DNA from 2 places in the Streptomyces sp. NBC_01092 genome. Region 1 is predicted to be linked to the other one. Evidence: riboswitches for the same ligand, from Rfam matches in the RefSeq annotation. Region 1 holds a riboswitch; the other holds the start of a gene.
What was found. A riboswitch is a leader RNA that binds a small molecule or an ion and turns the genes downstream of it on or off. The one in region 1 is predicted to bind cyclic di-AMP.
Positions count from the first base shown of each region.

Region 1 (4,193 bases):
CGCCGCCCGGGAAACCGACCTCCTCGAGACCGGCGTCGAGGAACTCCTGCGCTACGACGGCCCCGTCGAGCTCGCCACCTGGCGCTTCGCGACCGAACCGCTCAGCCTCGGCGGGCAGGACATCGCGGCCGGCGACCCCGTCCTCGTCGTCCTGGCCGCGGCCGACCGTGACCCGGAGCGGTTCGCCGACCCGGAGGTGCTCGATCTCAGCCGCCGCGACAACCAGCACCTCGGTTACGGCCACGGCATCCACTACTGCCTCGGCGCCCCGCTCGCCCGGCTGGAGGGCCAGACCGCCCTCGCCACGCTCCTCACCCGCCTCCCGGACCTCCGACTCGCAGTGGACCCAGGGGAGTTGAGATGGCGCGGCGGCCTCATCATGCGCGGACTGCGCACGCTTCCGGTGGAGTTCACCCCAGTTGGGTGAGTGTGTCCACCGCCGAAAACGTGAATCGCGCTCAATTCTGTGATCTTCACGTGATCTACGCGGCATTAACTTGTGACAAGTGATCGTCTGCCTATACGTTCACGGATCAACAAGGCGCCCAGGTTTCAAGCGCCGCGTTCTCTGCTGTCTCGTGAAAGGTCCCCGCATGCTCTCCGGGAACGGTCGTCACCGTCGCCCCCGTCAGGCTCCGGCTCTCCTCGTCGCGGCCGGAGTGACCGGGTCCGCAATCGCCATCCCGCTCCTCGGCGCCAGTGGCGCGAGCGCCGCCGACGGCACCGTGTGGGACAAGGTGGCCGAGTGCGAGAGCGGCGGCTCGTGGAGCGCCGACAGCGGCAACGGACACTACGGCGGACTCCAGTTGACCCAGGAGGACTGGGAGCAGTACGGCGGTCTCGACTACGCCTCCAGCCCCGACCTGGCCAGCCGCTCCCAGCAGATAGCCGTGGCCCAGGACATCCTCGCGGACCAGGGGACCAGCCCCTGGGGCACGTGCGCCGTGCTCAACGGGCTCACCAAGAAGTCCGGATCGATCGACCTCGACACCGGAGTGGACGACGACTCGCCCTCCGAGGTGTCCGGATCCTCCGGATTGCTTGATTCGTCCGGCTCGTCGAATTCGTCTGATGCGTCGCCGGAGTCCGACTCCTCTGACTCCTCCGACTCCAGCGGTTCCCCCGACGCATCGACGCCGTCCGGCGACCCCTCGAAGTCGGCCAGCGGCACTCCCGACGCTTCGTCCGAATCGCCCGGGAAGTCCTCTTCTTCGCCGTCTTCATCCTCCAAGTCCGACAAGTCCTCGAAGCCCGATGCGTCCCCCGAGGCGACGGACTTGCAGTCGCCGAAGAGCTCGCCCGTCGAGACGCCCAAGGCGGACAATCAGGACAACTGGTCGCAGGATGCGGGCTCCTGGGGTCTCGTCGACACCAGTTCGGTCGACGGCGCGACCGAAGGCGCGGTCGAGGGAGTGACGGCCGGCGCCGGTCGGCACCGCGGCCCCAGCGCCGACGAGAACACCTCCGAGGTGGCCACCAAGTCCACCGGTCGCCACGCCTCGTACGAGGTCCGCGAGGGCGACACTCTCGCCTCCATCGCCGACTCCCTTGACCTCGACGGCGGGTGGCGTGCGCTGTACAAGGCGAACCAGAAGGCCATAGGGGTCGACGCGAACCACATCGCCCCCGGTCAGACCCTGGACGTCCCTGTCAAATAGCGGTCGAACAGGGCGAAAAACAGCGGGAGTTCGCGTCACATTTCGCGATGAATGTCCGTTTTGAATGTAGTGAGAGATAGATCTCAGAAGCCCTGATCGTCTTTGTCATTCCGCGAATCGCGTGTCTACGGTCGGGACCGCTCGCCACCAGAGTGAGCCCCGACAGCCGTCACGCCGAATCCTGCCGGCGGCCGTACGGGAACAGTCGTCGCGTAAAGCGCCGTAGGCAGGAGCGGGGGACCCAAGGTTTGCGCCGGGTCCGGTAGTTGAGGCCCTTCGGGGCCGCGCAGCCGGAGCCGGCTTGGGGTGGAGCCGCGCAACGCGAGCCGAAAGGCGGACGTGCGCGGCCGGGCAACTCAACCGGCCCGAACCCGACAGCTCACCTCGCAGGCGTCGGTGAGGGGATCTCTCCATGCTGTTTTCCAGCAAGGGCAAGCACCGTCGTCCGTCCAAGACCGCTCGCGCCATCGCCGTCGTCGGCGTCACCGGTGCCGCCGCCGTCGCCGCCCCGCTGATGGCGGCCGGCAGCGCCTCGGCCGCCACCGCCTCCGAGTGGGACGCCGTCGCCCAGTGCGAGGCCGGCGGCAACTGGTCGATCAACACCGGCAACGGCTACTACGGCGGTCTGCAGTTCTCCGCCTCCACCTGGGCCGCGTACGGCGGCACCCAGTACGCCTCCACCGCCGACCAGGCCACCAAGGCCCAGCAGATCGAGATAGGCGAGAAGGTCCTCGCGGGCCAGGGCAAGGGTGCCTGGCCGAACTGCGGCGTCGGCCTGTCGAGCGCCGCGTACTCCGGCTCCTCCACCGGCGGCTCCTCGCAGAGCACCGAGTCGACCACCCGCTCCACCGAGCAGCAGTCGGCCTCCCGCTCCGCCGACCGTCCGGCCGCGAAGAAGAGCACCAAGACCGTCACCACCCCGACCGGCAAGAAGGTCAAGAAGGGCGACGGCGAGTACAAGGTCGTCAAGGGTGACACCCTCAGCTCGATCGCCGCGGACCACGACGTCAAGGGCGGCTGGGAGAAGCTCTTCAAGCTGAACAAGGACATCGTCGAGGACGCCAACCTGATCTACCCCGGTCAGCAGCTGCACCTGAAGTAATACCTGCGCGACAGTTGAACCACAGCGCCTTCATATCCGTGGTGCTGATAGTGAAGGCGTCGTGAGGGTCACCCCCGTCCCCGCGAGCTCCCCGCCTCGGTGCGTTTTCCCCCGTACGCACCGGGGCGGGGCTTTCTTTTGCGCCGGCTCCCGGACCGCCGTCCGGCACGGTGTCCGCCACCGCGGGTTTTTGTTCCGTTCGGAAACAATTCGCTCTCGGTTCTGTCCACGGGGCGGTCGACCACTGGCCGAAGCCCCCGGGCCGGTTAGGCTCGTCTCGCAGCACCCTCCGCGGTCTGCGTACCCGCGTCACATCCGAAGAAGGAGATGCTCGTGCCGTCCATCGACGTCGTCGTAGCCCGGGAAATCCTGGACTCCCGAGGCAACCCCACGGTCGAGGTCGAGGTCGGCCTCGACGACGGCAGCACGGGTCGTGCCGCCGTTCCGTCCGGCGCCTCGACCGGTGCCTTCGAGGCCATCGAGCTCCGCGACGGTGACCCCAACCGTTACCAGGGCAAGGGCGTCGAGAAGGCCGTCCTCGCCGTCATCGAGCAGATCGGCCCCGAGCTGGTCGGCTACGACGCCACCGAGCAGCGCCTGATCGACCAGGCCATGTTCGACCTGGACGCCACCGACAACAAGGGCTCCCTCGGCGCCAACGCCATCCTCGGCGTCTCGCTCGCCGTCGCCCACGCCGCCTCCGAGGCCAGCGACCTGCCGCTGTTCCGCTACCTGGGCGGCCCGAACGCGCACCTGCTGCCGGTGCCGATGATGAACATCCTGAACGGCGGCTCGCACGCCGACTCCAACGTGGACATCCAGGAGTTCATGATCGCGCCGATCGGCGCGGAGTCCTTCTCCGAGGCGCTGCGCTGGGGCACCGAGGTCTACCACACCCTCAAGAAGGTCCTGAAGAGCAAGGGCCTGGCCACCGGCCTCGGCGACGAGGGCGGCTTCGCCCCGAACCTCGGCTCCAACCGCGAGGCCCTCGACCTCATCCTCGAGGCCATCAAGGAAGCCGGCTACGCCCCCGGTGAGCAGATCGCCCTCGCGCTCGACGTCGCCGCCTCCGAGTTCTACAAGGACGGCAAGTACCTCTTCGAGGGCAAGGAGCGCTCCGCCGCCGAGATGACGGAGTACTACGAGGAGCTCGTGGCGGCCTACCCGCTCGTCTCCATCGAGGACCCGCTGTTCGAGGACGACTGGGCCGGCTGGAAGGTCCTCACCGACAAGCTGGGCGACAAGGTCCAGATCGTCGGCGACGACCTCTTCGTCACCAACCCGGAGCGCCTGGCCCGCGGCATCGACGACGGCGCCGCCAACGCGCTGCTCGTCAAGGTCAACCAGATCGGCTCGCTCACCGAGACCCTGGACGCCGTCGAGCTCGCCCAGCGCAGCGGCTTCAAGTGCATGATGTCCCACCGCTCCGGCGA
Region 1 is NZ_CP108659.1:4,498,552-4,502,744, reverse strand. Features, by position in the region: gene OG254_RS20180 (cytochrome P450) at 1-427, shown strand, start outside; gene OG254_RS20175 (transglycosylase family protein) at 594-1,658, shown strand; cyclic di-AMP (ydaO/yuaA leader) riboswitch at 1,867-2,066, shown strand; gene OG254_RS20170 (transglycosylase family protein) at 2,071-2,760, shown strand; gene eno (phosphopyruvate hydratase) at 3,088-4,193, shown strand, end outside.

Region 2 (4,193 bases), 2.0 Mb from region 1:
GCGAGCTGGCTCCGGTCGAAGTGGGGCAGGGCGACGACGTAGAGGACGAGACCCAGCCAGAAGAACACGAGCGACACGTGGGCGAGCCATGCCGTCGTCTCGGCGGCGGCGAGGGTCGCGCCCAGGACCGCCAGGCCCTGGGTGGCCACGCAGACCAGGAACACCGCGCCGGGCATGTGGCGGCGCCAGTGTCGCAGGACGGCGAGCAGGAGGACCGGCCAGAGCACGGCGGCGAGGGCCAGGAGGGCCTCCGCGAGGGTTTCCCAGCCGAGGGCGGTGAAACGGGTGCCGAGGACTGTCGTTGCGGCGACGGCGGTCAGGGCGGCCGGGGTGGCCGCCTGCTTCAGCCAGTTCGGGCGGTCCAGGAGGAACCGTGCGGTGAAGTCGGCGGCGAGGGCGAGCCAGGCCGCGCAGGCGAGGGCGAGGGCGATGCGGGAGAGGGTCTCGTAGCCCGTCTGGTGGAAGCCCACCGAGAGGATGCCGGTGGCCAAGACTGCGGCACCGGCTGCGGGGGGTCGCTGCGACCACCAGGTGTGGAGGGGGGAAGTGGGGGTGGTGGTGGCGGGCATGGGGCGATGCTATGGAGCGCCGTGGGGGTTGGAGGCGGGGCGCGCTCGGGGGTGGGGTGAAATCGCCCGGTGCCGGGGGGTGGGGCGTGCTCGCTCCCCCTCGATCCCCCCGGCACGTCCGATCCCCCCGGTACGTCGCGAGGTCACCCGATCCTGACCGGTGTCAGGCCGGGCGGACCACGCTGTGGATCGACGACTCTCCGTCGTAGTAGATCGACTCCTCGCGGACGTACGTGCCGGGCTTCGGGGCGTGGATCATCATGCCGTTGCCTATGTAGATGCCCACGTGGGTGATGTCGTCGTAGAAGAAGACCAGGTCGCCGGGCTGGGCGTTGGAGAGGGAGACCGTGGTGCCGGCGTTGACCTGGTCGTAGGTGACGCGCGGGATGTCCACGCCGGCGGCCTTCCAGGCAGCCTGGGTGAGGCCGGAGCAGTCGTAGGAGTCGGGGCCGGTGGCGCCCCACACGTACGGCTTGCCCACCTGGGAGCGGGCGAAGGCCAGGGCCTTCTCGGCCTTGGTGGCGTACGAGGAGTCCGCGGACGAGTCCGAGTTGCTGGAGTCCGAGCCGCTCGAGTCGGCGGGCGGCTCGGTGCTCTCCTGCTGCTGCTGCTGGGCGGCAGCCTCCTGCTCCTGACGCTGGCGTTCGGCTTCCGCCTGCTGCCGGGCCAGTTCGGCGGCCTTGCGGGCGGCCTCTTCCTGCTTGGCCTTCTCGATCGCGGCGAGGCGGGCCTTCTCCTCCGCCGTCAGCTTCGAGAGAAGTTCGCGTGCGTCGGAGAGCTTCTGCTGGACGGTGGTCTTCGCGGACTGGAGGTCGCTCTGCGACTCGGTGAGCGTCTCGAGGCTCCGGGTGGCCTCCTGGCGCTTCTTCATCGTCGCGGACTGTTGGGTGAAGTAGTCGTCGACCGCTTCCTTCTGACGGCCCGTCATGCGGTCCATCAGCTGGTTCTGGTCGAAGTAGTCCTGCGGAGTGTCCGCCAGGAGGAAGGTCGCCGTGTCGGGCGCCGCGGCACCCGTGCGGTACTGCGCGGCGGCGTTGCGGCCCAGTTCCTCACGCGCTTCGTTGAGCTTCTGGGTGCGCTGGGCGACGTCGTCGAGGAGCGTGTCGACGCGCTTGCGCTGCTTGGTGGTCTGGTCCTTCGCCGCGTTGTACTTCTCGGTCGCCGACTCCGCCTGGCGGTAGAGGTCGTCGACCTTCTTCTCGACCTCTTCGAGGCTGGGCTTGTCGTCCGTCGAGGGGCTGGCGTTGGCCGTCTGGGACAACAGGGCCACGGACGTGAGGGCGGCCGTGGCGAGGGCAGGGGTGCGTATGCCTGCTACGCGCGTACCGGCGGGACGCGACTTGCGGTGCGACGCCAAGGGAGGCGACTCCTTCCATACTCCGCCTACCGAGTTAGCTGTCGGGTTCGGGCGGGTGGATCGGAAGGGTTGCCCTACGGCCACTTCCGGGAGGGAAGTCGGGCCGATTCACCCCAAGTTCGGTGGGTCCCCGGCTCCGGCTTGCCGTGAGGCGTGCGGACTCGGCGGAGGCCGTGCGGCCCGGCGTCGTTCGCCGGAGGGGGTCGTACGGCCTGTCCGGCACGGTAGCCAACTCGTGTGGCCCCTGTGAAGGTTGATGTTCGATATGCCCGATACATTTTCGTGACCTTGAAGCGAAATCTTGTGGGCGGTGGTTGGTTCGGGGTGGTGTGCGGAGGTGTGGGATGCCTTCTGCTTGATGTCTCGGTTGAACCGATATGGGACTGACAGTGGCGGCCTGGCCTGGTCGGTTGCCGGTCGTGGTGGAGCGGTCGCGGGGGGTGATGGGGTGGGTGATGGGGCGGGCTGGGGGAGCGGGTCGGAAGATCGTCGGGTTCCTGGGCCGGTGATGTTCCGAGGGCGGCGGCGGGTTGTCAGTGGCGCGGCCTAGACTCGGAGAGCGATGAGCAGCCTCTTTGACGACAGCTTCCTGGCGGACCTCCAGGCCCCACGGGCCCGCGAGGAAGAACACCCGCCGCCGCCCGAGGACGATCACACTCCGGAACCGGTTCCGGACGATCTGTTCGGTGGGAAGTTCGACGTGCCACCGGACCGGGACGGCTACTACCGCGACGGCGCCCCGCGCCCCGCCATCGACGCCGCGGCGCTGCTGGAGGGGCTGAACGAGAACCAGCGTGCCGCCGTCGTCCACTCCGACACCCCGCTGCTCATCGTGGCCGGGGCCGGGTCCGGCAAGACCCGGGTGCTCACCCATCGCATCGCCCACCTGCTCGCCGAGCGGAGCGTGCATCCGGGGCAGATCCTCGCGATCACCTTCACCAACAAGGCCGCGGGCGAGATGAAGGAGCGCGTCGAGCACCTCGTCGGCCCGCGCGCGAACGCGATGTGGGTGATGACCTTCCACAGCGCGTGTGTGCGCATCCTGCGCCGGGAGAGCAAGAAGCTCGGGTTCACCTCGTCCTTCTCGATCTACGACGCCGCCGACAGCAAGCGGCTGATGGCGCTCGTGTGCCGTGATCTGGATCTCGACCCCAAGCGGTTTCCGCCCAAGTCCTTCAGCGCCAAGATCAGCAATCTGAAGAACGAGCTGATCGACGAGGAGGACTTCGCCGCCCAGGCGACGGACGGCTTCGAGAAGACCCTCGCGCAGGCGTACGTCCTGTACCAGTCGCGGTTGCGGGAGGCGAACGCCCTCGACTTCGACGACCTGATCATGACGACGGTCAACCTGCTGCGCGCCTTCCCGGACGTCGCCGAGCACTACCACCGTCGCTTCCGGCATGTGCTGGTGGATGAGTACCAGGACACCAACCACGCGCAGTACGCCCTCGTGCGCGAGCTCGTCGGCACGCGCGAGCACCCCGTCGACGTGCCGCCGAACGAGTCCGACGTCCCGCCGGCCGAGCTGTGCGTGGTGGGCGACGCCGACCAGTCGATCTACGCCTTCCGCGGCGCCACCATCCGCAACATCCTCCAGTTCGAGGAGGACTACCCGGACGCGACGACGATCCTGCTGGAGCAGAACTACCGCTCCAGCCAGACGATCCTGAGCGCCGCCAACGCGGTCATCGAGCGCAACGAGTCCCGCCGCCCCAAGAACCTGTGGACCAACGCTGGCGCAGGCGCGCGCATCACCGGCTATGTCGCGGACACCGAGCACGACGAGGCACAGTTCGTCGCCGAGGAGATAGACCGACTGACGGACGCGGGCGACGCGAAGGCCGGCGACGTCGCCGTCTTCTACCGTACGAACGCCCAGTCCCGTGTCTTCGAAGAGATCTTCATCCGCGTCGGCCTGCCCTACAAGGTCGTCGGCGGCGTCCGGTTCTACGAGCGCAAGGAGGTCCGGGACGTCCTGGCCTACCTGCGCGTGCTGGCCAACCCCGAGGACTCCGTGCCGCTGCGGCGGATCCTGAACGTGCCCAAGCGCGGCATCGGCGATCGCGCCGAGGCGATGATCGACGCGCTGTCGCAGCGCGAGAAGATCAGCTTCCCGCAGGCGCTGCGGCGGGTCGACGAGGCGTACGGCATGGCCGCGCGGTCGACGAACGCCGTCAAGCGGTTCAACACGCTGATGGAGGAGCTCCGTACGATCGTCGAGTCCGGCGCGGGACCGGCGACCGTCCTGGAGGCGGTCCTCGAACGGA
Region 2 is NZ_CP108659.1:6,508,386-6,512,578, forward strand. Features, by position in the region: gene OG254_RS29810 (tellurite resistance/C4-dicarboxylate transporter family protein) at 1-569, opposite strand, end outside; gene OG254_RS29815 (NlpC/P60 family protein) at 733-1,926, opposite strand; cyclic di-AMP (ydaO/yuaA leader) riboswitch at 1,934-2,103, opposite strand; gene pcrA (DNA helicase PcrA) at 2,489-4,193, shown strand, end outside.
Region 2: it holds a riboswitch for cyclic di-AMP, as region 1 does, so the genes downstream of both, OG254_RS29815 (NlpC/P60 family protein) here and OG254_RS20170 (transglycosylase family protein) in region 1, are expected to answer to the same signal.